DNA from 4 places in the Streptomyces sp. NBC_01260 genome. Region 2 is predicted to be linked to each of the others. Evidence: riboswitches for the same ligand, from Rfam matches in the RefSeq annotation. Region 2 holds a riboswitch; each other region holds the start of a gene.
What was found. Region 2 has a riboswitch for S-adenosylmethionine ahead of OG322_RS03585 (hypothetical protein). Riboswitches for the same ligand answer to the same signal wherever they lie in the genome.

Region 1 (7,036 bases), 7.7 Mb from region 2:
CAGACGGCGCTGATCTCCGTCCAGCCCGGCGGGTGCAGGCGTTCACCGGCCAGGGCGATCAGCCGTCCGCGGTCCCGGATGCCCAGGTAGCTGCCCAGTTCGATGGTGCGGGGCAGGAAGGGTCCCGGCCGGGTGAGGGCGACCAGGTCGAGGATCTCGGGTACGTCGGCGGGTCCTAGCCGTTCCGCTTCGGGGGCAGGTTCGGCGTAGAGCGCCGTACCGACCAGCTGGACGCCGTCGCCGCTGCGCTCGATCGTCCAGCCCTCGGGCACCCCCCGGGCTCCGGAGACCGGGGTGGCGGTGCCGGGTCCGACCAGTGCGGCCAGATCGCCCCAGGCTCGGGGGTCGGCCGGGTCGGCGAGGGCGCTGAACGGGGAGACGTCCGTGGGGTATCGGGCGGCCCGGCCCAGGCGCTCGGCGAGGTCGGCGTGCGGACCGCTCAGCGCGGCCCAGGCGGCGTTGTCCAGGATGTGCGGTTCCGTCGGGCTCGGGGGCGGGGCGTGATGGACGCTGGTGGACATGGCGGTGCGGGGTCTCCGTATCCGGGAGGTGGCCGGCTCGGCGCCGCCTCATGACGGCGCGGTCGCTCGGCGGACGCGTGGGCGTGGACGTGGGTCAGGCGTTGTCGAGCGGCAGTCCGGGCGGGTCGACCCGGGAAGCGGGGACGGCCTCGTTGGAGAGGTTCCAGGCGGCGAGCCACTTGGCGTACTGGCCGTTCTTGATCAGGTGGTTGATCGCGTCGGCGACGGGCTTCGCCAGTCCGCTGCCCTTCTTCGCCGTGGCGGCGATGAGCCCCTGGAGCGTCGCACCCGCGCCGGAGAACTTGCCCGCGTTACGCGTCGGTGAGGGGGTCTTCGCGGTCTGGGTGATGTGGTAGGCGATTCCGGGGTTGGGGCCGAAGGAGATGTCGATCTTGCCGCTGGACAGGGCCAGGGCCAGGGCGTTGTTGTCCTGGTAGTACTTGACGGTGAGCTTCTCGCCCTCCTTCGCCAGTTTCGCCTTCCACTCCAGCAGGATTCGCTCCTGGTTGGTGCCGGCGCTGACGGCGACGGTCCTGCCGGCCAGGTTGCGGTAGTCACCGTCGAAATTCCAGGTGCTCTTCTTCAGCGCCTCGAAGGCGAGGTTGTCCTCCCGGTAGGAGGCGAACTCGTACTTCTTCTTGCGCTCCTCGGTGTCGGTGACATTCGACAGGGCCACGTCGACCTTGCCGCTGTCGATGCCGACGAACATGTTCTCCCAGGTCGAGTTCTTCAGCTCCGGCTTGAGCCCGAGGACCGCGGCGACCAGCCGGCCGAGGTCGGGTTCGGCGCCGGTGAGGGTCTTCTGGTCCTGGCCCACGTACGCCAGCGGCGGGAACCCGGCCGGCAGCGCGCCCACGCCGAGCACCAACGTGCCCCTCTCGGCGATCGGCTTGGGAAGTCCGGCGCTGATCGACTTCACCTCGGGCACCTTGAGTTCGGTCTCCTTGGCGGCGCCGTTGGAGAGCGCGCCGACGGTGACCGTTCCGGCCGGCGCGCTGTCGGTCCTGGTCGCGGCGTCGCCCGTGCCGCCGCACGCGGCGAGCCCGGCGGCGAGAGAGGCGACGGACGCGGCGGCCGTGACGCCGCGGAGGAATCTGCTGCGGAGACTGAGGGTGCGCATGGTGGCTGTCCTTGTCGGGTGCGGTGAGGGTGTACGGGACGGGAGTGCGGGGTGGGAGTGCGGGCGGGGCCCGGCGGCGCGGGGCGCGGGGTCACGCCGTGGAGCGACAGGCGGGCGCCCGGAGGTGGGATCAGAGCACCTTGCTCAGGAAGTCCCTGGTCCGCTCGTGCCGCGGGTGGTCCAGCACCTGCTCGGGCGGACCCTGTTCGACGATCCGGCCGGCGTCCATGAAGACGACCCGGTCGGCGACCTCGCGGGCGAACCCGATCTCGTGCGTGACGACCAGGAGGGTGGTGCCGCTGCCTGCCAGATCCTTGATCACGGCCAGCACCTCGCCGACCAGTTCGGGGTCGAGCGCGGACGTCGGCTCGTCGAAGAGGATGACCCCGGGCCGCAGGGCGAGGGCGCGGGCGATGGCCACGCGCTGCTGCTGCCCGCCGGACAACTGCCGCGGGTAGGCTGCGGCCTTGTCCGCGAGCCCCACGCGGGCGAGGAGGCCGCGGGCCTGTTCGCGTGCCTCGGCTCCGGTCAGCTTTCCGGTCGCCACCGGAGCCGCGGCCACGTTGTCCAGCACGGTCAGGTGCGGGAAGAGATTGAAGTTCTGGAAGACGAACCCGATCCGGCTGCGCTGCGCCAGGATGGCCCGTTCGCTCAGCTCCTTGAGGCGCCCGCGATGCCTGCGTACGCCGATCAGCTCGCCGTTCAGGCTGACATGGCCGATCTCGGGCTTCTCCAGGTGGTTGATCACACGCAGGAGCGTGGACTTGCCGGAGCCGGACGGTCCGAGGACGACCGCGACCTCGCCGGGCCGCACGGCCAACGCCACGCCTTCCAGGACGCGTTGGGAGCCGTACCACTTGTGCACATCGTGCACCTCGACCGCGGCGGGGCGTGTCGCGAGGGTCTTTACGATCTCCGCCGCCGTTCCCGTCCCGGACGCCCCAGTCGTGCCGGCCGCGCCGGTCTTCTCGATCGCCCCGGCCTCTTCGGTCGCCCTGGCGGTCATATCGCCGTCTCCTTCCGGACCCGAGCCCGTAGATCGCCGAGACCGGTCCACAGCTTCTGCCGCGGCGTCGGCGGCAGGGTGCGCAGCGCGCCCCGCGCGTAGTACCGCTCGACGTAGAACTGGATGACGGACACGACGCTGGTGAGGATCAGGTACCAGGCGGTGGCCACCAGCAGCAGCGGCACAATGTCGCCGGGGTAGGTGCTGCCCATGCTCTGCACGGAGCCGAACAGGTCGAGCAGCGAGACGTAGAAGACCAGCGAGGTGCCCTTGATCAGGCCGATCAGCTGGTTGACGTAGTTCGGGGTGATGGAGCGCAGGGCCTGCGGAAAGACGATCTTCGCGAACTGGTACCGCCTCGGGAGGCCGAGGGCGGAGGCCGCCTCGTGCTGGCCCTGATCGACCGAGAGGATGCCGCCGCGGACCACTTCGGAGGCGTACGCCGCCTCATTGAGGCTCAGGCCGATGACGGCTACGGCCATGTCGGTGGCGAGGCGGGACTCGTCGAAGGTGAAGAACGCCGGGCCGAACGGCACTCCGACGCTCAGTGTGCGGTAGAGCGCGCTGAAGTTGTAGAGGAACAGCAGGACCACGATCAGCGGCACCGATCGGAACAGCCAGGTGTAGACCCAGCTGACCGCGCGCAGCACCGGGCTCGGGGAGAGTCTGGCCAGTGCCAGCAGTACGCCACCGAGCAGCCCCAACGCGGCGCTGTACACGGTGACTTCGAGGGTGATGAGCAAGCCTTCGAGGATCGTGGGCCGCAGGAACCAGTACTGGAACCGGTCCCACTGGTAGAAGGGGTTGGTCGCCAGGCCGTGGACGGTCTGGGCGACCAGCACGAGCACGACGGCCGTGACGATCCAGCGGCCGGGACGCAGCAGCGGAAGGACCCGCTGCGCCGTCAGGGGCTTCGGCGCTGAGGGTGGGCCGGGGCGGGTGACCGCCTCGGGGGGCGGCGCTGATCCCGAGGACACAGCGACGCCAGGAGATTCACTCACGGAGGGCTCCAGCGGATGCGGACAGCCCGGACCGCGGCCGGCAGCGACGCCGCGCCGATCAGGGACGAATCGGCGGGACGCGGCGAGCGGCGCGGAACGGGGGCCGGGCGGGGAGAGGGCGCACCGCGACAGCGGTGGACGTCAAGGACTCGGAAAGCTGAGGCTCAGAAGAGCGGAGAGCCGGGAGGCCAGAGGCTCAGAAGGCCGTCAGCCTTAACAGGAAACGCGACAAACGGCCGTACACAGTGCGCTGTTGACGCGCTGCAGGTCGACGGAGCGGTCCGCGCACAGCAGGACGCGGCCGCGGGACCGCCAGGCAGCCATCCCCTCAGCTGCGTGCATCGCTCTCACCGTCACCATTCCGCCCCGCGGGGCCTCACGTCTGCCGAACGTCCACCGGTCCGGTCCGAACCCGGGCACCCCACCGCGTACGAGGGTTGCCGACTGCCGCACCAGAGAATTTCCTGACGCTCATCACCGGTCCGCGCCGCAAGTTAGGCATGGCCCCCGAGGGAATGTCAACGCCGGTGACCACCAGGCGAGACGGCCCGTCCGGCCTTCTTGACGGCGTCACGTGGGGCACCGAAACTGACATGGACGGTCACGATTGTCAGCGCTTCCTGTGCGGGTTTCGCCCTGCTCAGGCAGTTCATCGGCCCCGGCCCGCTGGCAGGCAACCCTTCCACCGCGACGGGGTGCCCCGGGTGACGACCGGGTCCTGCCGGTGCGGCGGGGCAAGCGTGGTCTCGCGTCTCGCGAGCCCCGAAGTCGGGACCGGTGGGAATTGCCCAGGAACGGCTTGACGAGGCGTCTGCACATCGATCTGCAGCGGGTCTCCAGCGCTTACTAGCCCGGCATTCCCGGACGCGTACCGGCCCGCCCGTTCCATCCGGACCGGTACGAAAGCGCAGTCGGTCGACATCCGGCCGCTGGTGCCCACGAGGCGGCGGCGGCGGCTTCCTCGTTCCCGCAGGGATTCCCACAGTGATTCCCATAGGAGAGTCATGCCCGAGACAGCTTCTCGCAGTTCCAGCACAGACAACTCAGCTACGTGCGAACCCATTTCACCCGGGGCGATCGCGTTCGCCCCACGCCTTCGCCCCACGGCCGCGGTGCGGTCCTCCCGCATCCACAGCCGTATCGGCGTCGGCCTGGCCGGCGGCTTCTACCCGGCACCGCACCGCTACGAGCTTTTCCTGTCGTCGAGTTGTCCGCGCTCTCTCCGCATCTCGATCACCCTCGGTCTGCTCGGCCTCAAGGACTCGGTCGCCACCACACTCCTGGGACACCCCGCCGAGACACCCGATGCGTACGCCTCGCTGCGCAGCGCGTACGAGGCCACGATGCACCACTACGACGGAGCGCTGACGGCGCCCGCCCTGTGCGACCGGTGGAGCGGACGCATCGTCAGCAACCACACCCCCGACATCCTCCGCGACCTCGCGGGCCTGCTGTCCGGCCACGACGAGGCCTGCCCCTCCTCCCTGCGCCCGCCGGGCCTCGCCGCGGACATCGAAGCCCTCCGCGACCTGCTGGACCGCGACGTCACCCCGGCCGCCGGGCCCTCGGAGCGTTCGGCGGCGCTGGACCTGCTGAATCACCACCTCGCCCTGCGGCCCTACGTGCTGGGCGAGGAGCTGACCGCTGCGGATGTGGACCTGTGGGTGGCGCTCGTCCATCTCGGCCCGGCCGGCACCCTTGGCGGCCACCCCCGGCTCCGGGACTACGTGAGGCGCCTCGGCGACCACCCCGCCTTCCCGGACACACCGGGCAGGACGGCGGCAGCCGAGGGCCTCGGTCAGGGCCTTCCTCAGGCGCCGACGTAGGCCGCGAGGTGCTCGCCGGTGAGGGTGGAGCGGTCCGCGACGAGGTCGGCCGGGGTGCCCTCGAAGACGAGGCTGCCGCCGTCGTGGCCGGCGCCGGGGCCGAGGTCGATGATCCAGTCGGCGTGCGCCATGACCGCCTGGTGGTGCTCGATCACGATGACCGACTTGCCGGAGTCCACGAGCCGGTCGAGCAGGCCGAGCAGTTGCTCGACGTCGGCGAGGTGGAGGCCGGTGGTCGGTTCGTCGAGGACGTAGGTGCCGCCCTTCTCGCCCATGTGCGTGGCCAGCTTGAGCCGTTGCCGCTCGCCGCCGGACAGGGTGGTGAGCGGCTGGCCGAGGCTGAGGTAGCCGAGCCCTACGTCGGCGAGCCTACCGAGGACGCGGTGCGCGGCCGGAGTGTGCGCCTCGCCCTGGCCGAAGAACTCCTCGGCCTCGCTCACCGACATCGCGAGCACCTCGCTGATGTCGCGGCCACCGAGGTGGTATTCGAGCACCGAGGCCTGGAACCGCTTCCCCTCGCACTCCTCGCAGACGGTGGCGACGCCCGCCATCATCGCAAGGTCGGTGTAGATGACGCCGGCGCCGTTGCAACCGGGGCAGGCGCCCTCGGAGTTGGCGCTGAACAGCGCGGGCTTCACGTCGTTGGCCTTCGCGAACGCCTTACGGATCGGGTCGAGCAGTCCGGTGTACGTCGCGGGGTTGCTCCGTCGTGAGCCGCGGATCGCACCCTGGTCGATCGACACCACCCCGTCCAGGCCCGAGACCGAGCCGTGGATCAGCGAGCTCTTGCCGGAACCGGCGACTCCGGTGACGACGGCGAGGACACCGAGCGGAATGTCGACGTCCACGTCACGCAGGTTGTTCGCCTTCGCGCCGCGGATCTCCAGCGCGCCGGTGGGCTTGCGCAGCGTGTCCTTGAGGGTGGCCCGGTCGTCGAAATGGTGGCCGGTGACGGTGCCCGCGGCCCGCAGCCCCTCGACGGTGCCCTCGTAGCAGACGGTCCCGCCCGCCGTCCCGGCGCCGGGGCCGAGGTCGACGACATGGTCGGCGATCGCGATCGTCTCCGGCTTGTGCTCCACGACGAGCACCGTGTTGCCCTTGTCCCGCAGGCGCAACAGCAGATTGTTCATCCGCTGGATGTCGTGGGGGTGCAGACCCGCGGTGGGCTCGTCGAAGACGTAGGTGGTGTCGGTGAGTGAGGAACCGAGATGACGGATCATCTTGACGCGCTGCGCCTCGCCGCCCGACAGCGTGCCCGCCGGCCGGTCGAGCGCGAGGTAGCCGAGGCCGATCTCCACGAACGAGTCGAGGGTCTGCCGCAGCGCGGTGAGCAGGGGCGCCACCGAGGGTTCGTCGAGGTCGCGGACCCAGGCGGCCAGGTCGCTGGTCTGCATCGCGCAGGCGTCGGCGATACTGATCCGCCTGATCTTCGAGGACCGGGCCCCCTCGCTGAGCCGGGTGCCCTCGCACTCGGGGCAGGTGGCGAAGGTGACCGCCCGCTCCACGAACGCCCGGATGTGCGGTTGCAGCGCTTCCTTGTCCTTGGACAGGAACGACTTCTG
Region 2 (7,036 bases):
CGGGCGTCGGCATGCCGGGTGACGGTCCAGGCGGGCACGCCGAGCAGCTCGATCCGGGCGAGCCGCCCGGCGTCGCGCAGCCTCGTCGTCTCACCGTCCAGGTCCTGGACCATGGGGTCGATGACGACGGTCCCGCCGCCCGGGGCAGCTGTGTGCGCGGCGGCGTGAGGGCAGTTCACGAGGGGTCTCCTGTCGTACGAACGGGGGTGAACCGAACGGGGAGCGAGGTGGTCCCGCGCAGAAACGCGGAAGGCCGCCGTACGAGGTCCGCGACGGCGACCCGGAGGTCGAGGTCGGGCAACCGGTCGAGCAGCACCTCGATACCGGTACGGGCGATGGTCTCGGCGATCTCCTGAGCGGGGAAGGGGCACCGGTACTCGCCGTGGCTGAAGGCGAGATGCGCGCCGTTGCCCCCTTGGGCCGAGGCACCGCCGCCGGACAGGTTCTGCCGGATGAGCGGATCGGTGTTGGCGGCGCCGAGCCCGAGCAGCAGCATGTCCCCCGCCCTGATCCGCTGCCCGCCGAGCTGGGTGTCCCGGGAGGCCCAGCGTCCGGCGAGGATCTGCGTCGGCGTGTCCTGCCAGAGCACCTCGTTCATGGCCTCGGCCACGCTGCGCCGCCCACCTGCCATCGAGTCGGCGAACTCGGCCTCGGTGAGCATCAGCCGCAGCGAGTTGCTGATCCAGTCGGCGGTGGTGAGGTGCCCGGCGGCCGTGATGGCCATCAGGTCGAGCATGTACTCCTCGTCGGTGAAGGCCTCGGGGAAGGCGAGCATCCGGGAGGTCACATCGTCCCCGGGCTCGGCGCGCTTGGCGGCGACCAGCCGCCGCATGTGCTCCCCGAAACGCAGATGAGCCTCCTGCGCCCCCGGACCGCCGTCGGCCAGGTCCTTCAGCACCTGGGCGATGTCGGCGCCTTCGTCATCGGGGAATCCGACCAGCCGCGCGAGGACGAGTACGGGAAGGGGCTCGCAGAAGTCGGCGACGAGGTCGGCGGTGCCCCGGCTGCACACGGCGTCGATCAGCCGGTCGGCCAACTGCTCGCAGTGGCTGCGGATCTGGAAAGGGTCGGCTCCTTCGAGGGCGGGCCCGACCATCCGGGCGTGCCGCCGGTGTTCGTCACCCGCACTGAAGTAGATGGACGGCAGGGGCCGCCCGACCATGGGCAGCAGCGGCCAGTCCTCGGGGATGTTCTTCCACTGGTTCCACAGGCCGACATCACGCGGGAAGAGCTCGCCGTCGCTGGTGACTTGATGCAGTTCGCGGTACCCGATCACCAGCCAGGCGGGGAATCCGCCCAGCAGTTCCACCGGGGCGACCGGCCCGTGATCACGCCGCATGGCGCGATAGACGGCATGCGGCTCGGTCTGGAACGCGGGCCCGCTGAGCGGCACGGCCCCCGGCGCCGCGTGCGCGGGGCACTCCGGAGGGGGCAAGGTGGGCTCGGGCTCTGCGGAGGAGGGGCGCGTCATCGTCCTGACTTCTGTGGCGGAAGCTTCACGCGTCACGATCATGCGATCAACGCACGCCCACTATAAGGATTTTATGTGACGCCACAGCGGTCAACTGCGATCAAATGTGCAGCCCGAACGAAGCCCCGAGCGGACATCTCCACACAATTGACCAACATCTCGAAGTACCGCCCCCGACCACCCCGCGCCCGACCACGCGTCGCCCTCGCCCCGGCTACGGCTACGGCTACGGCTACGGCTACGGCTACGGCTACGGCTACGGCTACGGCTACGGCTACGGCTGACTGGAGCCTGCCGCGGCGCCGCACAACTCCCCGCTGACGAGGGCCACGTTGACGAGTCCGGCGACCTGGTCGTCGCCGTTCACGAGCTTCAGCGCATGCCACCGGGACAGCCAGTACACGCGTCCGCGGTGACCGGCGAGCGCCTCCCTCAGCAGGTCCGGAGCGTGCGTCCACACCTCTGGAAGGCCGCCCGCGTAGTCGAACGCGGCACGCAGTTCGACCCACCCGTCGTCCCGGACGTCACCGGCGGTCAGCAGTATCTCGACGGCCTGCCCCGGCTCCTGCCGGCACTTCTTGGCATGGATCCAGTGCACCTGATGGCCTGCGGCGTAGCGCTCGCAACCGTCGCTCCGCACCGAGCCGGTGAGGTGACGCAGCATGGTGAGTCCCGCCTTCCGGGGATGAGGGACCCCGAGCGCCTGCACCACGGTCCGCTGTTCCCCGCACCTCGCGCACGGGGCAGGTCGTCACCCGGAGCACCCGCAGCGGAGCGGGGTGCCGTCCAGCCAGCCGGGGCTGCGCGCTGGAGCTCATGACCCGTCAAAACCCTAACGCATTGGGGCGGTACGCCCCGACGGGCGGCGCCGCACAGCCGACGGATAGTCAGGGGTGCATGGGGACAGGGCCGGACCCGGTCCCCATGCACCCCTGTCCTTGCGATGACGGCTCGATCAGCCGGTGCCGCGGCACGGGCCGGTCGGTCAGCCGGTGACGAGCCCGGGGTCGCTCGTGCCGGCCTCGCCCGTCTCGATGTGCCCGGCGAACCGCCGCAGGAACGTGGCGTCCGCGTCCGAGACCACCGTGATGTCGTACCAGCGCTTGCTTCCCCGCAGGTCAACGGCGTGCTTCACGGTCGTGCCCGCACGCACCTTGAATGTCTGCGCCCCGCCGCCGTAGGCATCCGCGTTGCGCACGGTCAGCTGGACAGTGCCCGTGCCGGCATGGGTGAGAGTCAGGTCGAGCCCTCCGTTCGTGGCGTTATGACGTGCCGTCACCTCCGGTCCTGCCGCCTTGCCGGGCCCCCGGAAGGCGCGCAGGAACCCGTTCGGACCGTGCACGGTGAGGTCGGTCACTTCCTTGGAGTAGGCCGTGTTCCAACGGTCGGAGAGCGACTTGCCCGCCTCGGTGGTGTAGGTCCAGGGCCCGTCGCCGCGATTCGCGGACGTCACCAGGAACTGCGCCCCGGCCGCGTCGCCGCCGCTGAAGGTGAGCTGATACTTCCCGGAGGCCGGGTCGGCCACCCCGTCCACGAGGGGCGCGTACCGCAGTGGCCGGGTGCGCCGCGAGCCGGGCTCCTGCTTCGGCACGCTGCCGGAGGCCGGCGGCGCCGGTACGTAGTCGGGGTGCCGGTTGCCGTCCGGCGGCGCGTATCCGTCCGTGGAGGGCAGCGAGACGGGTGCGGTGTCCTTGCGGCGGAAGTCGAAGGCCGAGGTGAGATCGCCGCAGACGGCGCGCCGCCAGGGCGAGATGTTGGGCTCGTGCACGCCGAAGCGCTCTTCCATGAAGCGGATGACGGAAGTGTGGTCGAAGACCTCCGAGCACGAGAAACCGCCGGTGCTCCACGGGGACACGACCGTCATGGGCACACGCTGGCCGAGCCCGTACGGACCGGCCAAGTACCGGATGTCGCCGGGAAAGTGATCGGCGGAGGTGTCCACGGTGGACAGCCCCTGCGCGGCCCCGGACGGTACGAACGGCGGCACGACGTGGTCGAAGAATCCGTCGTTCTCGTCGTACGTGATGAACAGGGCGGTACGGCCCCAGACCTCGGGGTTGGAGGTCAGCGCGTCCAGCACCTGCGAGATGTACCAGGCTCCGTAATTGGCGGGCCAGTTGGGGTGCTCGCTGTAGGCCTCTGGCGAGACGATCCACGAGATCTTGGGGAGCGTCCCGGCCCGGACGTCGGCCTTCAGATCGTCGAGGAGCCCGTCACCGTTCTTGACGTCGGTTCCGGTGCGCGCCTTGTCGAAGAGGGGTTCTCCGGGCTTGGCATTGCGATAACTGTTGAAGTAGAGAAGCGAGTTGTCGCCGTAGGTCCCCCGGTAGGCGTCGTTGATCCACCCCCAGGAGCCGGCGGCGTCGAGCCCGTCGCCGATGTCCTGGTAGACCTTCCACGACACCCCGGCCTCCTCCAGCCGCTCGGGGTAGGTCTTCCAGCCGTACCCCGCCTCGTCGTTGCCGAGCACGGGACCGCCGCCGGTGCCGTCGTTGCCGGTGTACCCGCTCCACAGGTAGTAACGGTTCGGGTCGGTCGAGCCGAGGAACGAGCAGTGGTACGCGTCGCAGACGGTGAACGCGTCGGCGAGCGCGTAGTGGAACGGAATGTCCTCACGGGTGAGGTGGGCCATCGTCGTAGCGGTCTTGGCAGGCACCCACTGGTCGTACTTGCCCTTGTTGAGAGCCCAGTGACCACCGGCCCAGTCGTGGTTCAGGTCCTGGAGGAACTGCAGCCCGAGATCGTCGGCGGGCGGCCGGAACGGCAGCACCTCCCGTCCGAGGAAGTCCTTCTGATGCCAGACCGGCTTCCCGCTGGGCAGCGTGACCGGACGCGGGTCACCGTAGCCGCGCACACCCTTCATGGTGCCGAAATAGTGATCGAAGGAACGATTCTCCTGCATCAGCACGACGATGTGCTCGACGTCCTGGAGCGTGCCCGTACGGCCCTTCGCGGGCAGTGACGCGGCCCGGGCGATGCTGCTCGACAACGCGGTGAAGGCGACCGTTCCCCCGGCGAGTTGCAGGAGTCGGCGACGGTTGAGTTCTTCCATGAGAGGGGCCTCTGTGGGGTGAGGAAACATAAGGGCGAAAGCGACTGGAGTGTTCCAGAACCGGCGGGCCGGCGGAAGACCCGTGCAGTGTGCACACGGTGGCATTCGGCCGAACACTCGGCGGCGGGAAGGCGGGGGCTCCCGTTCGCAGTCCGGACCGTGGCATCCGCCGCCGCGTCCGGGTACGCATGAATGCTGCGAGCCGGAACTGGACTGCGAGGTCGACATGTCGGCGAAAGAGAGCGCGACCGGGCCGGTTTGCCGTGAGCGATCCCGGAAAGACGCGGGGAGCCAACTGACCCCAAGGAAAGCGATGTTGCCTATGCGTGCAAGATCCGTACGTACCTCCGGCATCCTGACCGCGGCGCTGCTGCTTTCGGCCGCCGCCGTCGCTCCGTCGGCCGGCGCAGCCGTCCGGGACACGGCCGGACCACTGACTGGTGACGGTGGCGCCCCGCACTGCACAGTGAACGCGACGTCCGGCAGCGAGCGTTGTTATCGGACGTTCACGGAGGCCATCGAGGCCGCCAGCGGAGGCCGGGTCACCGGGGCACCACTGTCCGCGACCGAAGCGGTGCGCAGTGACGCGTTCAACGCCCGAATGGCCGACCAGGCGCAGGACGGGGTCATCCAGGGAACCTTCTTCGAGGACGAGCAGTACGGAGGCGCGTCCCTGACCATCTGGGGCGCCGAGCCGTGTGTGAAGGACGGCTGGGTCAACTTCCAGTTCGACCTCGAGGACGACTGGAAGAACCGCATCTCCTCCTTGCAGCCGTGGGGCGGCTGCGCACTCTGGCTCTACCCCGAGCCGGGACTGAACGGTGACCGGGACGGCCCGTTCGAGGCGAACAGCGCCGCCATCGGGTCGTTCATGAACGACCGCACCCAGTCCATCGGCTTCAGCTGACCACCGTTCCCACCGGGCGCTCATGCCCTCCCTCCCCCCACACAGGCACGATCACCCCCCACGGAGATCACCCATGACAGTGAAAGTCCGGCTCCCCCTGCTTCTCGCGGCGCTCGTGACCGCGGGCAGCGCCGTCCTGAGCGCTCCGGGCACCGCGCTCGCCGAGGACCAGCCCACCATCCGTGAACTGCTCGACAAGTGCGACAACGGGACCGACAGCTGCGTCTTCCACCCCGACGGGGCAGCCGAGATATCGATGGGCGAGTCCCACCAGGTAGGCGACTCGGCCTTCAACTGCACCCCGGACAGCCAGACCACCACCGTCGGCTGGTCGGACACGACGGGCGAGTCCAACAGTGTCGGCGTCTCCCTGACCGCGGAGTACGGCTTCTCGCTCGTGTTCAAGATGAGCATCACGGCCACCTACGGGCACACGTGGGAGAGTTCACACACCGAGTCGGAGCTGACGGCCGTGAACGTCCGGCCGGGCGAGGTCGGCTGGGTGACCCGCGAGGTCCAGATGCAGCACGTCAGCGGAACGTACGAGCTGCACTTCCCGGACCGTTTCCACGGCCACTACTACTGGTACGTGCCCTTCGACGCGACGGGCCCGATGCCGGACGCGCCGAGCACCAAGACGCAGCACACCCGGGCGATGACCGATCAGGAGAGGGCGGACCACTGCGGCTGACGCCGCCCGGCGGGCCTCTGCCCGGCCGGAGGCCCGCCGGAGCCCCTCCCGATCCCGGACGGAAGGGGCTTTGCGGGGCTGGAGCTCCGCCGTGCCAGGGACGCCTGTCCCCCTTCCCTGCCGGAACACCCACGCAACCCGCACCCCCCGTGACTCCCTGCTGTTCCTCAACTTCGCTGCGAAGCCGCCATCCGGTGAGGAATCATGCGATTCATGGCTCAGCTCGAAGCGCGCGAAGTGCCGCTGCACAAAGGTCCGACTTGCCGCTGTCGCCAACGACGACGTGGCGAACTTCGGCAAGGTCTTCGACCGCGTCTTCGCCGACAAGATGGCCGACCACATCGATACGATCGCCGGCATGGGGCGGCAGTACTTCGGGCCCGACAAGGCAGTCAAGTCCAGCCTCGACCGCAGCGCGCGCCGGGCGGCGTGGCGGATGATCCGCCGCGAGGAGAGCGTGGACGAGTAGTCCCGCCGCACGCAGGAGGTCCCGCCGTTACGCCCTGTGCGGGCGCGCCGGGGCTCTCCTAGCGTTTCGCGCTCAGTTGGTGACTAGGCCGACGAATCCGGTCCATGCGCCTGGACCGACGGTCAGCATGGGGCCGCTGAGCTGCTTCGAGTCGCGGATGTGCACATGGGTTGCTGCGGCGACAAACTCCACGCACTGGCCGCCGTTGCCGGTGCTGGAGCTGCTCTTGCGCCAGGCGACTTCGACGCATTCGCCGCCTTCGCCACTGCTGTAGCTGCTCTTGAACCAAGCCGCGTCCGGCACGCTCGGCATCTCCGTCCGGCCCATCATCCCTCTTCCAGAAGTCCCTTGACGAAATCCAGCGATTCACTCGGTGTCAGAGCCTGAGCTCGGATGATCCCGTACTGCTCCTCGATATCCCGCACAACGCCGCGCTCGGTGTGCAG
Region 3 (7,036 bases), 5.6 Mb from region 2:
GCAACATACTGTTCCTGTACGTGTTCGGAGCGATGGCCGAGGAGCGCATGGGCCACACCGAGTTCGCGTTCTTCTACCTCGGCTGCGGCTACCTCGCCCTGCTCGCCTACGCGGCCGCGCACGCCACGTCCGACGAGACGCTCGTCGGCGCGTCCGGGGCGATCTCGGCGGTACTGGGCGCCTTCCTCTACCTCTTCCCCAGGGCCCGGGTCACCAGCGTGTTCCCGTTCCTGCTCTTCCTGCCGCTGCGCTTCCCCGCCTGGATCGTGCTGATCTTCTGGTTCGTGCTGCAGTGGCTGGCCGCCAAGGGCGCCGGCAGCGGCCCCGGCGTGGCCTATCTCGCTCATGTGGTCGGCTTCGCCATCGGCTTCCTCTACGCCTGGGGGCGCTACCGGCGTGGCGCTAGAGTGAGATCTCCAGCCACGGCCACCGAGGGAGAAAGCCAGCCGTGATCACCGCGATCGTGCTCATCAAGACCAGTGTGGACCGGATTCCCGAGATCGCCGAGGCCGTCGCAGCGCTGGACAGCGTCAGCGAGGTCTTCTCGGTCACCGGTACGTACGACCTGATCGCCATGGTCCGGGTGGCCAAGCACGACGATCTGGCCGACGTCATCCCCGGCCGGATCAGCAAGATCCCCGGCGTCGAGGGGACCGACACCCACGTGGCGTTCCGTACGTACTCGCAGCACGACCTGGAGGCGGCCTTCGCCATCGGCCTGGACGCATAGGTACATACGTTCGGCCGGGTACGGACAGCTGTCCGTACCCGGCCGAACGCGTTCTGCGCCCCTCAGACCTGGGCGGTACCCCGGTCCGGGACGCAACGGCCGCCCTCGGTGCGGTACTTCCACTGGGCGCCCTCGCTCACCAGCTCCTTGACCGCCCGCACGAAGCGCTCGATGTGCTCGTCCGGCGTGCCGGCACCGAAGCTGACCCGGATCGCGTTGAGCGACCTCTCCCCCGGATCGGCCTCAGGCGCACCGCACTCGCCGACGTCCTGCGGGTCGCTGCCGAGCAGGGTGCGCACCAGCGGGTGGGCGCAGAACAGTCCGTCGCGCACCCCGATGCCGTACTCCGCGGAGAGCGCCGCGGCGAAGTGCGAGCTGTTCCAGCCCTCCACCACGAAGGAGATGACGCCGACCCGCGGGGCGTCGTCGCCGAACAACGAGAGCACCTTGACCGCGGGGACCTCGGCGAGTCCGGCACGGACCGCGGTGACGAGCTGCTGCTCCCGGGCGACCAGGCCCTCGAATCCGGCCTCGGTGAGCGCCTTGCAGGCGGAGGCGATGGAGTAGACGCCGATGACGTTGGGGGAACCTGCCTCGTGGCGGGCGGCGGTGGTGTGCCACTCGACGTCCACCCCGCCGCCGGCCCGCCGGGCCACCTTGCGGGAGGCGCCGCCGCCGGCCAGGTAGGGGTCGGCGTCGCGCAGCCAGTCGGAGCGGCCGGCCAGGACGCCCGAGCCGAACGGCGCGTACAGCTTGTGTCCGGAGAAGGCGACCCAGTCGACGTCCAGCTCGGCGATGTCGACGGGGTGGTGCGGGGCCAGCTGCGCGGCGTCCAGCACGATCCGCGCGCCGTGAGCGTGCGCGGCGGCGGCGAGCTCCTTGACCGGCCACAGCTCACCGGTGACATTGGAGGCGCCGGTGACGCAGACCAGCGCGGGACCAGTGGGGCCTCCCCTGCTCGAACGAAGCTGAGAGCTCGGGGAAGGATCGCGGTCGGCGAGTGCCCGCTCCAGCGCGGCGACGGCCTGGGCGGGGGTGCGCGGGGCGTTCAGGTAGGTCACGCGGGCGTCGCGCCAGGGCAGCAGCGACGCGTGGTGCTCGGTCTCGAAGACGAAGACCTGGCAGTCGGCGGGAACCGCCGCGGCCAGCAGGTTGAGCGAGTCGGTGGTCGACCGGGTGAAGACCACCTGATCGTCGGCGCGGCAGCCGAGGAACTCCGCGACGGTGACCCGGCTGCTCTCGAAGAGGTCCGTGGAGAGCTGCGAGAGGTATCCGGCGCCGCGGTGGACGCTGCCGTAGTACGGCGCGTACGCGGCGACGTCGTCCCACACCCGCTGCAGGGCCGGGGCGCTGGCGGCGTAGTCCAGCGCGGCGTACGTGACCTCACCGCCGGTCACCAGCGGAACCGTCACATCCTTCCCCAGAACGGGCAACGGGGCACAAATGGACTGGTCGGCGGCAGCGGTGAAGACAGACATGACGAACTCCCGTAACAGGCAGGCGAATTCCGCGTGCCCGCGGATACGCGGCAGCACGGAAGGAAGAAGAAGGGTGTGCGGAGGAGGGCCGAAAAGCCCTATCGCATTCGCTTGCTCACAGAGGCTCCCTGAGGACCAGGACCCCACGGGTGGACGTCTCACGACGTCGAGGGGTCCGCGCTTGCCGCAGACCTCGCTGCCTACGGCCTGGTCTTCACCCGGGGCACCCCGCCACGGACGGAGGGTTGCCGGACAGCGGGCCGGGGCCGTAGTCGCTGTCACTCATGACCTGCCCAGCATCTTGCCATACGTGGGTGAACGCGCAAGGCGCAGTCCAGATCATGGACTGCGCCCTGCTTCACATTCCCTGCGCTCAGGCGTTGCTGGCCCTGACCCATCTCTCCAGCGCCCGCCCGGCGGACCCGGAGTCGATGGACTCGGCGGCCTTCGCGATACCGGCGGCGAGCTGCTCGGTAAGCGTGCCCTCCCCCTGGTCCAGCGCGACCAGGGCCGCCGCCGCGTTGAGCAGGACGGCCTCCCGTACGGGACCGGTCTCGCCGGCCAGCAGCCGGCGGGCCACATCGGCGTTGTACGAGGCGTCGGCGCCGCGCAGCGCTTCCACCGGTACCAGCTCCAGGCCGACGTCGCGCGGGTCGAAGGCCTGCTCGCGCACGACGCCGTCCCGGGCCACCCAGACCCTGGAGGTCGCGGTGGTGGTCAGCTCGTCCAGGCCGTCGTCGCCGCGGAAGACCAGCGCGGAGTTGCCGCGTTCGGCGAGCACGCCCGCGACGATGGGTGCCATCCGCAGGTCGGCGACCCCGATGGCCTGGGAGCGCACCTGGGCCGGATTGGTGAGCGGACCGAGAATGTTGAAGGTGGTCGGGGCGCCCAGCTCCGCCCGGGCCTTCGCCGCGTACCGCAGGGCGGGGTGGAACTTCACCGCGAAGCAGAAGGTGATGCCCGCCTCCTCGGCCACCTCGACGACGCGCTGCGGGGGCAGATCCAGATTGACGCCGAGCTTGCCCAGTACGTCGGAGGAGCCGCTGGCCGAGGAGGAGGCGCGGTTGCCGTGCTTGACGACCTTGGCCCCGGCCCCCGCCACGACGATCGCGGACATGGTGGAGATGTTGACCGTCTTGGCCATGTCGCCACCGGTGCCGACGATGTCGACCGTACGGCCGGGCACGTGAATCGTGGTGGCGTGCTCGTACATCGCACGGACCAGACCGGTGACCTCCGTGACGGTCTCGCCCTTGGCGCGCAGGGCCACCGCGAAGCCGGCGATCTGCACGTCGGTCGCCTCACCGCTCATGATGCGGTCCATCGCCCACGCGGTGTCGTCGGCGCTCAGGTCCTCGCCGCGCAGCAGCGGGGTCAGCACGCCGGGCCAGGTACGAGCCGCCACGCTGTCGCCGCCGACCGGGGTCACAACGTTCATGGTCCGCTCCTGGGGTCCACAGCCGATAAAGGGATGTGACCACCCTATCGAGCGCGGGGGACAGCGAAGAGCCCCGTCCATCGTATGGATGGGCGGGGCTCCTGCTGTGGCGATCAGTTCAGGTGATCAGTGGTGGCCGTGGCCGCTGTTGATCTCCTTGTACTCCTCGGCAGAGGGCTTGGCGATCTGGTTGTCCTCGCCGTACAGGCTCTGGCTGAGCCTGGCCCGCACCTTGTGGACCAGGGACACCTTGCGCTCGACACCGTTCTCGTCGACCGTCGGGCCGATCTCGAGCGGCTTGTACTGCTCGTGCGCGGTGAGCGTGTGCAGCGCCGCGGGTGAGAGCGGCTCGTGGACCTCGACGAACTCACCGTGCGGCAGGCGCTTGATGAGCCCGGACTCGCGCCCGTGCAGCACCTTCTCCTTGTCCCGGCGCTGAAGGCCGAGGCAGATCCGCCGGGTGGCGATGAACGCGATGACCGGGCCCACGAAGATGAAGATCCGGACGAACCACGAGATGGCGTTCAGCGACAGGTGGAAGTGCGTGGCCCACAGGTCGTTGCCGCCGCCGATGAAGACGATGATGTACTCGGTGATCCAGGCCACGCCGAAGGCCGTACGGGTGGGAGCGTTGCGCGGGCGGTCCAGAATGTGGTGCTCGCGCTTGTCCCCGGTGATCCAGGACTCGATGAACGGGTAGACCGCGATGATCGCGAGCACCAGTCCGAAGGCCATCAGCGGGATGAACACACCCAGGACGAGCGTGTGACCCCAGAGGTTGATCTCCCAGCCGGGCATCACTCGGATCAGACCCTCGGCGAAGCCCATGTACCAGTCGGGCTGGGCGCCGGTGGACACCTGGTCCGGGCGGTACGGGCCGATGGCCCAGATCGGGTTGATCGAGGCGATGGCCGCCATGACGGCGATGACGCCGAAGACCAGGAAGAAGAATCCTCCGGCCTTCGCCATGTACACCGGGAGCAGCGGCATGCCGACGACGTTCTTGTTGGTCCGGCCGGGACCCGCGAACTGCGTGTGCTTGTGGTAGAAGACCAGGATCAGGTGTGCCACCAGCAGGCCCATCATGATGCCGGGCAGCAGCAGGATGTGGATCGAGTAGAACCGGGCGACGATGTCGCCACCGGGGAACTCCCCGCCGAACAGGAACATCGAGATGTACGTGCCGACGACCGGCGTGGCCAGGATCGCGCCCTGGGTGAAGCGGACACCCGTACCCGAGAGCAGGTCGTCCGGGAGCGAGTAGCCGGTGAAGCCGGTGAACATACCGAGCACGAACAGCAGGAAGCCGAACAGCCAGTTGATCTCACGCGGCTTGCGGAACGCGCCCGTGAAGAAGACACGCATCATGTGCACGAACATGCCGGCCAGGAAGATCAGCGCGGCCCAGTGGTGGATCTGCCGGACCAGCAGACCACCGCGGACGTCGAAGCTGATGTCCAGCGTCGAGGCGTAGGCCTCGGACATCCGGATGCCCTGCATGGGCTCGTACGGGCCGTGGTAGACGACCTCGTTCATGCTCGGGTGGAAGAACAGCGTCAGATACACACCCGTGAGGATGATGATGATGAAGCTGTAGAGGCAGATCTCGCCCAGCATGAAGGACCAGTGGTCCGGGAAGATCTTGCGCATGTTGGCCTTGGCCAGGGAGTAGATCCCGAGCCGGCCGTCCGCCCAGTCGGCCATCTTCTCACCGGCGGGCGCCTTGCGCTTCGTATCGGTCGCAGTACTCATCCGCGCTCCCAGAATGCAGGACCGACGGGCTCATCGAAGTCACCGAGCGCCTCGAGGTTACCCTCGCTGTTCACGCCGATCCGCAGCTGCGGAAGGGCGTGACCGGCCGGACCGAAGATGACGCGGGCGCCGTCGGAGAGGTCGAAGGTTGACTGGTGGCACGGGCAGAGCACGTGGTGGGTCTGCTGCTCGTACAGGCTGATCGGGCAGCCGACGTGGGTGCAGATCTTCGAGAAGGCCACGATGCCCTCGTGGGCCCACTCGCGCTCGCGCTTGTCCTTGATGTTGGACGGCTCGATGCGGATGATCATCAGCGCAGCCTTGGCGATCTGCGTCTGGAAGTCTTCCGCGTCCTCCTCCAGGCCCTCGGGCATGGCGAAGGTCAGCGAACCGACGGTCACGTCCTCGGGACGAAGCGGCTCCATCGTGTTCATGTTGATGAGCTGCTTGCCCTTGGCCCACAGGGTGGAGCGGAGCTTCTTCTCCGGCAGCGGACCGAGGTCGCGCAGCAGCACCACACCGGCGAGCGGCACCAGGGCCAGCGCGCCGAACATGGTGTTGCGGACCAGCTTGCGCCGGCCGAACGCGGACTCCTCGGCACCGGCCGCGAAGTCGGCGAGAACCTTCGCCTTGACCTCGGGCTCGGCAGAGATCGCGTGCCGATCGTCGGCGACCTCCACGTCGGACATCAGGGTGCGCGCCCAGTGGACGGCTCCCGCGCCGATCGCGAAGAGCGCCACGCCCAGGGTCAGCCCCAGGGAGAAGTTGAGCGCACTCACATGACCGAACGGGAAGATGTAGACGATCTTGTCGACCGGGAAGATGACGAAGGAGGCGATGAAGCCGACCGTCGCCAGCATGGACAGCGTGAACATGAACGCGACGGCGCGCTCGGACCGGTCTGCGGCCCGTTCGTCGATGTCCTGGATGCGCGGCTGGTGGGCCGGCAGCCCCGGGTCGGCGAACGGATCGTCCGCGCCCTCTACCGCGCCGTGCGCGGGGACCTGCTCTGCGGGCAGGTTCTCTTCTGGAATCTCTTGGCTACTCATGACTTCTTGGCCTTAGCGGTGTGGGCCGCGACCCAGACGGCAACTGCGATCAGTGCGCCGAGCCCGAAGATCCAGCCGAACAGACCCTCGCTGACCGGACCGAGCCCGCCCAGCTTGAGGCCACCGGGGCTCTCAGCCTGCGCGCTGTTCACGGTCTGGATGTACGCGATGATGTCCTTCTTCTGCTGATTGGGCATCGTCGAGTCCGGGAAGGACGGCATGCTCTGAGGACCGGTCTGCATGGCCTCGTACATGTGCTTCGGGTCCACGCCCTCAAGGCTGGGGGCGTACTTGCCCTTCGTCAGGGCACCGCCCTCGCCGGTGAAGTTGTGGCACTGAGCGCAGTTGGTACGGAACAGGTCGCCGCCCTTGGCGACGTCCGCGCCCTCAGGGCTGACCTGGCTCTTGGTCGGGACGATCGGGCCGGCGCCGAGCGACGCGACGTACGCCGCGAGCTGGTCGATCTCGGCCTGGGTGTAGATGACCTTCTTCTTCGGTACCTGGGCGCCCGGCTGCTGTGCCGGCATACGGCCCGTACCGACCTGGAAGTCCACGGCGGCGGAGCCCACGCCGACAAGCTGGGGCCCGT
Region 4 (7,036 bases), 2.8 Mb from region 2:
GCCGCCGGCCAGCTTCGCGAGGCGCTCCTGGAGCTTCTCGCGGTCGTAGTCCGAGTCGGAGTTCTCGATCTCGGCACGGATCTGGTTGACGCGACCCTGAACCTGGTCGCTGTCACCGGCGCCGTCGACGATCGTCGTCTCGTCCTTGGTGATGACGACCTTGCGGGCACGGCCGAGCAGGTCGAGACCGGCGTTCTCCAGCTTGAGGCCGACCTCCTCGGAGATGACGGTGCCACCGGTGAGGATGGCGATGTCGCCGAGCATGGCCTTGCGGCGGTCACCGAAGCCCGGAGCCTTGACGGCGACGGACTTGAAGGTGCCACGGATCTTGTTGACGACCAGGGTCGACAGGGCCTCGCCCTCGACGTCCTCGGCGATGATCAGCAGCGGCTTGCCGGACTGCATGACCTTCTCGAGCAGCGGAAGGAGGTCCTTCACGTTGCTGATCTTCGAGTTCACGATCAGGATGTACGGGTCGTCCAGGGACGACTCCATGCGCTCCATGTCCGTGGCGAAGTACGCCGAGATGTAGCCCTTGTCGAAGCGCATACCCTCGGTGAGCTCGAGCTCCAGACCGAAGGTCTGGGACTCCTCGACGGTGATGACGCCTTCCTTGCCGACCTTGTCCATGGCCTCGGCGATGAGCTCGCCGATCTGGGTGTCAGCGGCGGAGATGGAGGCGGTCGAAGCGATCTGCTCCTTGGTCTCCACGTCCTTGGCCTGCTCCAGGAGGGCGGCGGAGACGGCCTCGACGGCCTTCTCGATGCCCCGCTTGAGAGCCATCGGGTTCGCACCCGCGGCCACGTTGCGAAGGCCCTCGCGGACGAGCGCCTGAGCGAGAACGGTGGCGGTGGTCGTACCGTCGCCGGCGACGTCGTCCGTCTTCTTGGCGACCTCCTTGACCAGCTCCGCACCGATCTTCTCGTACGGGTCCTCCAGCTCGATCTCCTTGGCGATGGAAACACCATCGTTGGTGATCGTGGGGGCGCCCCACTTCTTCTCAAGGACGACGTTGCGGCCCTTGGGGCCGAGGGTGACCTTGACGGCGTCGGCGAGCTGGTTCATGCCGCGCTCAAGACCGCGCCGGGCCTCCTCGTCGAACGCGATGATCTTGGCCATATGAAGTGGTCCTCCCGGACAGGGGTGGATTTCTCCGGACCGAGTGGCGCCCGCGACGGACGGCCTGCCGCCTGCCGGTTCCTTGCCCCGACAGACCTGCGGGCCTCACCGGCCCGGTCCAAGTTTCTGTCACTCTCACCCGGAGAGTGCTAAGCCCAATGATTAGCACTCGACCCCGTCGAGTGCAAGCGCCGAAGGCTCCTTGAGGGGTGGCGGTCGGGCGACGGGCGGGCGCAAGCGCCCCCTCCGGAGTGCGGACAACCGGACAGGGGGCCGAGGGGGCCCGGACGCGCGGAGGGCCCGTACCCCAGGGGTACGGGCCCTCCGTGCGTGAGTAGTGTCGTTGGCCGACCGTGCCGAGCTCAGCCGACAGCGAGCTTGACCATGTCCGCCTGCGGCCCCTTCTGGCCCTGCGAGATTTCGAATTCAACTCGCTGACCCTCTTCGAGGGTGCGGTATCCGTCCATCTGGATCGCGCTGTAGTGGACGAAAACATCCGCACCACCGTCGACCGCGATGAAGCCGTACCCCTTCTCCGCGTTGAACCACTTGACGGTGCCCTGAGCCATGCCCAACTCCCCTATTACTGGCCCTTGCACAGGACCGCACTTCGCGGGCCCGGGTCAGAACCCACCCCCCGACAGGAGAGGGTGCGTGCGCCGGAACGCGTCGACCGCGGCCGAATGTATCTGCCCAACTGCCCTCTGCAACAGGTCAATCGGACGAGAATTCTGGGCAGCGCCGATCGCCCGAACATGAGTAACTCATGAGATTCCAGGGCAAGTCGGGCCAGACAAAGGCGACTTATGGCGCAAGAAGTTCAGGTACTTTGGCTGCATCTTGTCGTGGCCGGGCGCATTCTCATATGCGGGGGGCACGGGCAGCGGAGGGGACTTCCCACACTCTACCGCGCTCAACCATGCAGAATTGCCCCCTCCGCTTCTCTCGCGGAGGGGGCAATTCCGGTGACGCGGTGAAGTGGGAACGCTCGGGTCCCGGGGTCAGCAACCGCCCGCGACGGCCGGGATGATCGAGATGCCGGCGCCGTCCGGGGTGACCGCTTCCAGGCCGCCCTCGAAGCGCACGTCGTCGTCGTTGACGTACACGTTCACGAAGCGGCGGAGCTTGCCCTGGTCGTCCAGGACGCGGGCGGCGATGCCCGGGTGGTTCCGCTCCAGGGAATCGATGACCTGGGAGAGGGTCGCGCCCTCGGCCGGGACCTCGGCCTGGCCGCCCGTGTAGGTGCGGAGGATGGTGGGGATACGGACCTTGACGCTCATGGTGGGTGCCCTTCCTGGAGTCACGGGTGGCCGGAGGCTGCGGCAGCCTCTCAGCCGGTGCCGAGTCAGCTGGTGCCGAGTCAGCTGGTGCCGAGGCCGGCGGCGCGGAAGGCGTCCAGGCTCGGCCGGATCGTCGCCGTCGCCTGCGAGGTGGCGGCCACCGCGTCCAGCGTCTTGAGGCCGTCACCGGTGTTCAGGACGACGGTGGTGAGCGACGGGTCGAGCAGACCCGCCTCGATCAGCTTCTTCGTCACGCCGACCGTCACCCCGCCGGCGGTCTCGGCGAAGATGCCCTCGGTGCGCGCCAGCAGCTTGATCGCGTCGACGACCTGCTCGTCGTTGACGTCCTCGACGGCGCCGCCGGTGCGGCGGGCGATGTCCAGGACGTACGGGCCGTCGGCCGGGTTGCCGATCGCCAGGGACTTGGCGATCGTGTTCGGCTTCTGCGGCCGCACGACGTCGTGTCCGGCCTTGAAGGCGGTGGAGACCGGGGAGCAGCCCTCGGCCTGGGCACCGAAGATCTTGTACGGCTTGTCCTCGACCAGACCGAGCTTGATCAGCTCCTGGAGGCCCTTGTCGATCTTCGTGAGCTGCGAGCCGGACGCGATCGGGATGACGATCTGGTCGGGCAGCCGCCAGCCGAGCTGCTCGCAGATCTCGTACGCGAGCGTCTTGGAACCCTCGCCGTAGTACGGGCGCAGGTTGACGTTGACGAAGCCCCAGCCCTCGCCGAGCGGGTCGCCGATGAGCTCCGAGCAGAAGCGGTTGACGTCGTCGTAGTTGCCCTCGATGCCGACCAGCTCACCGCCGTACACCGCGGCCATGACGACCTTGCCCTGCTCCAGGTCGTGCGGGATGAACACGCAGGACCGCAGGCCCGCGCGGGCGGCGGCGGCGCCCACCGCACCGGCGAGGTTGCCGGTGGAGGAGCAGGAGAGCGTGGTGAAACCGAAGGCGCGGGCGGCCTCGACGGCGATCGCGACGACGCGGTCCTTGAAGGAGTGCGTCGGGTTGCCGGAGTCGTCCTTGACGTACAGGCCGCCGGTGACGCCCAGTTCACGGGCGAGGTTGTCGGCCTTGACCAGCTTGGTGAAGCCGGGGTTGATGTTGGGCTTGTCCGCGACATCGGCGGGGACCGGCAGCAGCGGCGCGTACCGCCAGATGTTGTCGGGTCCGGCCTCGATGCGCTTCTTCAGCTCGTCCGGGGAGCCGCTCGGCAGGTCGTACGCCACTTCGAGCGGCCCGAAACAGCTCGCACAGGCGAAAAGGGGTCCGAGCTCGAATCGCTCTCCGCACTCGCGGCAGGAAAGCGCCGCGGCGGGACCAAGGTCCACAGAGGATTCGGTGTTTGCTGCAACAGTCTGAACAGCCATGATGGCGAGGCCCTTTCTCCTCATCTTCCTCGTGACGCATTTCGCCACAAGACGGAATTGGCACCGTCCCCACCTGACCTCGCGGTCGGCGGGATGGTTGCCGGGACTTCAACGGGCCGTTCCCTCTGTCCCTCTGGATGAGCGCTGTGGCACTGGACCATGGATCCAGGCGTTTATCAGCGGATGGACCCCGGCATGCCACGGCCATCTGCGTTGTTCAAGACTGTAACCGAAGCACCGGACTGTTGAGATAGTCGTCCGAACCGCGAGATGGATCACATACAGGGAGTATCGACCGTGCTGGAAGAGGTCGAAGGCTGGCTGACCAGGCGTTCCTGGTCCTGTGCCGACCGCCCGCTGGAGCAGCTCCTGGCCGCCGGGGACGGCGGCCCGCACCGCGGGAGCGTGAGTGTCGTCCTGCCCGCGCTCAACGAGGCGGCGACGGTCGGGGACATCGTCCGGGTGATCCGGCGCGAGCTCATGGAGAAGGTCCGGCTGGTCGACGAACTCGTGGTGATCGACTCCGGCTCCACGGACGCCACCGCCGAGGTCGCCCGCCGGGCGGGCGCCCGGGTGATCCGCCGGGACGCGATCCTGCCCCGCATCCCGGCCGTCCCCGGCAAGGGCGAGGTGCTCTGGCGGTCGCTGCTGGTGACCGGCGGTGACATCGTCTGCTTCATCGACGCGGACCTGAAGGACTTCTCGGCCGACTTCGTCTCCGGCATCGTCGGCCCGCTGCTGACCGACCCCTCGGTGCAGTTCGTCAAGGCGATGTACGACCGCCCCCTCGGGGACACCGCAGGCCAGGGCGGCCGGGTCACCGAACTGGTGGCACGGCCGCTGCTCAATCTGCACTGGCCGCAGCTGGCCGGCTTCGTCCAGCCGCTGGGCGGCGAGTACGCCGTACGCCGCTCCCTGCTCGAACAGCTGCCGTTCCCGGTCGGTTACGGAGTGGAGCTGGGGCTGCTCGTCGACGCCCTGCACACGGTCGGCCTGGACGCGCTCGGACAGGTCGACGTCGGCGTCAGGAAGCACCGCCACCAGGACGGCCAGGCACTCGGCCGGATGGCGGCGGCCATCTACCGGACCGCTCAGCTCCGGCTCTCCCGGGGCCATCTGGTCCGCCCCTCGCTGACCCAGTTCGAGCGCGGCGAGCGCGGTTTCGTCCCGCACACCTATCCGGTGGACACCGAGGAGCGGCCGCCGATGCGCGAGATCGAGGAGTACGTCTCACGCCGCGCGGCATGACCGGAGCGCGGACGCACGCACGTTTGGACGGTTCGGGATCGGGCTAGGTTCCGCAGCATGGTCTCCGAGCACGCCCCTCAGCACGCCGCCCAGGTACTCGTCGCGTCCAACCGCGGTCCGGTCTCGTACGCGCTCCACGAGGACGGCTCGCTCGACGCGAAACGGGGCGGGGGCGGTCTCGTCTCCGGGCTGAGCGCGGTGGACGACAAGATGTGGGTCTGCGCCGCACTCGGTGACGGCGACCGCGAGGCGGTCCGCCGCGGGGTCGGGGAGCCGGGCGTACGGATGCTCGACATCGACGCGGACGTGCACGCCGACGCGTACAACGGCATCGCGAACTCGGTGCTCTGGTTCGTCCATCACCTGCTCTACCAGACCCCGGTGGAACCCGTCTTCGACGCGGAGTTCCGCCGCCAGTGGGCCTCCTTCGAGGCCTACAACCGGGCCTTCGCCGAAGCGCTCGCCGAGGAGGCGGGCGAGGGCGCGGCGGTCCTGGTGCAGGACTACCACCTGGTGCTGGTGCCCGGAATGCTCCGCGAACTCCGCCCCGACCTGCGGATCGGCCACTTCTCGCACACCCCGTGGGCGCCCGTCGACTACTTCCGGATGCTGCCCGACGACATCGCCGAGCAGGTGCTGCGCGGCATCCTCGGCGCCGACCGGGCGGCCTTCCTGACCCGCCGCTGGGCGGACGCCTTCATCGGCTGCTGCACGGAGATCCTCGGCGGCACCGGCCACACCCGCATCGGCGTGCACGGGCTCGGCGCCGACGCGGACTTCCTGCTCCGCCGCGCGCACGAGGCGGACGTGGACGACCGGATGGCGGCGCTGCGCGAACAGGTGGGCCCCGGCCGGAAGACGATCGTGCGGGTGGACCGTACGGAGCTGTCCAAGAACATCGTCCGCGGGATGCTCGCCTACCGGGCCCTGCTCGACGAGCGGCCCGAGTGGCGCGGCCGGGTCGTCCACGTCGCGTTCGCCTACCCCTCGCGGCAGGACCTCGCGGTGTACCGGGAGTACACGGCCGAGGTGCAGCGCGTCGCCGACGACATCAACGCGGCGCACGGGACGGCGGACTGGACCCCGGTCGTACTCCACGTCAAGGACGACTTCGCGCGCTCGCTGGCGGCGTACCGGCTGGCCGACGTGGCGCTCGTCAACCCCATCCGGGACGGGATGAACCTGGTCGCCAAGGAGGTCCCGGTCGTCTCCGACCACGGCTGCGCGCTGGTGCTGTCGCGGGAGGCGGGGGCGCACGAGGAGCTGGGCGACGACGCGGTCACGGTGAATCCGTACGACGTGTCGGCCACCGCCGACGCGCTGCACGAGGCGCTGACGATGGAGGACGACGAGCGCGCGGAACGCACGGAGCGGCTGGCCGCGGCGGCCACCGCGCTGCCGCCGCAGCAGTGGTTCCTGGACCAGCTAGAGGCGCTGCGCCAGGGCTGACAGGAATTCGACGACGGCTCCCGGTCCCGGCAGCAACAGGTCGGCGCGCTGAGCCAGTTCGGGCACCTCCGCCTCACCGCTGCAGATCAGCAGGCCGGGGGTGCCGTCGGGGCCCTCGGCGCGGAGCTTCTCCACGGCGGCGTAGGCGGCCAGGTCGCCCAGGTCGTCGCCCGCGTACAGCACGGACTCGGCGCCCACCTCGCGCACGTACCGCGTGAGGGCGACGCCCTTGTCCATGCCCGAGGGGCGCAACTCCAGTACCAGGCGACCCGGTTCGACGATCAGTCCGTGCCGGGCGGCGAGCTCGCCGAGGGGGCCGCGCAGCGCCTCGAAGGCGGCCTGCGGGTCCCTGGCGCGGCGGGTGTGGACGGCGAGCGCCTGCCCCTTCTCCTCTATCCAGGTACCGCGCCAGGAGTCGAACGCATCGAGTACGCCGGGAAGTTCGGCCCGTACGGCGGCGACGCCGGGGTGCGGGGCGGGGGCGCGGACGGTGCCGGAGGCGGCGTCCCAGCGTTCGGCGCCGTAGTGGCCGAGGACGACGAGGTGGTCCAGTCCCGCCACCCCGGC

Region 1: it holds a riboswitch for S-adenosylmethionine, as region 2 does, so the genes downstream of both, OG322_RS41800 (putative leader peptide) here and OG322_RS03585 (hypothetical protein) in region 2, are expected to answer to the same signal.
Region 3: it holds a riboswitch for S-adenosylmethionine, as region 2 does, so the genes downstream of both, OG322_RS28360 (aminotransferase class V-fold PLP-dependent enzyme) here and OG322_RS03585 (hypothetical protein) in region 2, are expected to answer to the same signal.
Region 4: it holds a riboswitch for S-adenosylmethionine, as region 2 does, so the genes downstream of both, thrC (threonine synthase) here and OG322_RS03585 (hypothetical protein) in region 2, are expected to answer to the same signal.

The regions. Positions count from the first base shown of each region.
Region 1 covers NZ_CP108464.1:8,536,737-8,543,772, reverse strand. The annotation lists gene OG322_RS38080 (GNAT family N-acetyltransferase) at 1-521, opposite strand, end outside; gene OG322_RS38075 (transporter substrate-binding domain-containing protein) at 616-1,641, opposite strand; gene OG322_RS38070 (amino acid ABC transporter ATP-binding protein) at 1,772-2,647, opposite strand; gene OG322_RS38065 (amino acid ABC transporter permease) at 2,644-3,648, opposite strand; SAM riboswitch class IV at 4,248-4,395, shown strand; gene OG322_RS41800 (putative leader peptide) at 4,373-4,498, shown strand; gene OG322_RS38060 (glutathione S-transferase C-terminal domain-containing protein) at 4,761-5,474, shown strand; gene OG322_RS38055 (ATP-binding cassette domain-containing protein) at 5,459-7,036, opposite strand, start outside.
Region 2 covers NZ_CP108464.1:788,146-795,181, forward strand. The annotation lists gene OG322_RS03570 (cytochrome P450 family protein) at 1-179, opposite strand, end outside; gene OG322_RS03575 (cytochrome P450) at 176-1,471, opposite strand; gene OG322_RS03580 (hypothetical protein) at 1,576-1,755, shown strand; gene OG322_RS03585 (hypothetical protein) at 1,746-2,135, opposite strand; SAM riboswitch class IV at 2,184-2,293, opposite strand; gene OG322_RS03590 (phosphocholine-specific phospholipase C) at 2,457-4,523, opposite strand; gene OG322_RS03595 (hypothetical protein) at 4,846-5,430, shown strand; gene OG322_RS03600 (hypothetical protein) at 5,504-6,121, shown strand; partial or broken gene OG322_RS03605 (hypothetical protein) at 6,372-6,590, shown strand; gene OG322_RS03610 (DUF397 domain-containing protein) at 6,663-6,902, opposite strand; partial or broken gene OG322_RS03615 (DUF5753 domain-containing protein) at 6,917-7,036, opposite strand, start outside.
Region 3 covers NZ_CP108464.1:6,356,433-6,363,468, reverse strand. The annotation lists gene OG322_RS28370 (rhomboid family intramembrane serine protease) at 1-452, shown strand, start outside; gene OG322_RS28365 (Lrp/AsnC family transcriptional regulator) at 449-730, shown strand; gene OG322_RS28360 (aminotransferase class V-fold PLP-dependent enzyme) at 793-2,208, opposite strand; SAM riboswitch class IV at 2,381-2,498, opposite strand; gene trpD (anthranilate phosphoribosyltransferase) at 2,582-3,646, opposite strand; gene qcrB (cytochrome bc1 complex cytochrome b subunit) at 3,773-5,398, opposite strand; gene qcrA (cytochrome bc1 complex Rieske iron-sulfur subunit) at 5,395-6,447, opposite strand; gene qcrC (cytochrome bc1 complex diheme cytochrome c subunit) at 6,444-7,036, opposite strand, start outside.
Region 4 covers NZ_CP108464.1:3,624,345-3,631,380, forward strand. The annotation lists gene groL (chaperonin GroEL) at 1-1,119, opposite strand, end outside; gene OG322_RS15950 (cold-shock protein) at 1,482-1,688, opposite strand; gene OG322_RS15955 (MoaD/ThiS family protein) at 2,121-2,399, opposite strand; gene thrC (threonine synthase) at 2,480-3,772, opposite strand; SAM riboswitch class I at 3,790-3,916, opposite strand; gene OG322_RS15965 (glucosyl-3-phosphoglycerate synthase) at 4,070-5,020, shown strand; gene OG322_RS15970 (alpha,alpha-trehalose-phosphate synthase (UDP-forming)) at 5,078-6,469, shown strand; gene otsB (trehalose-phosphatase) at 6,446-7,036, opposite strand, start outside.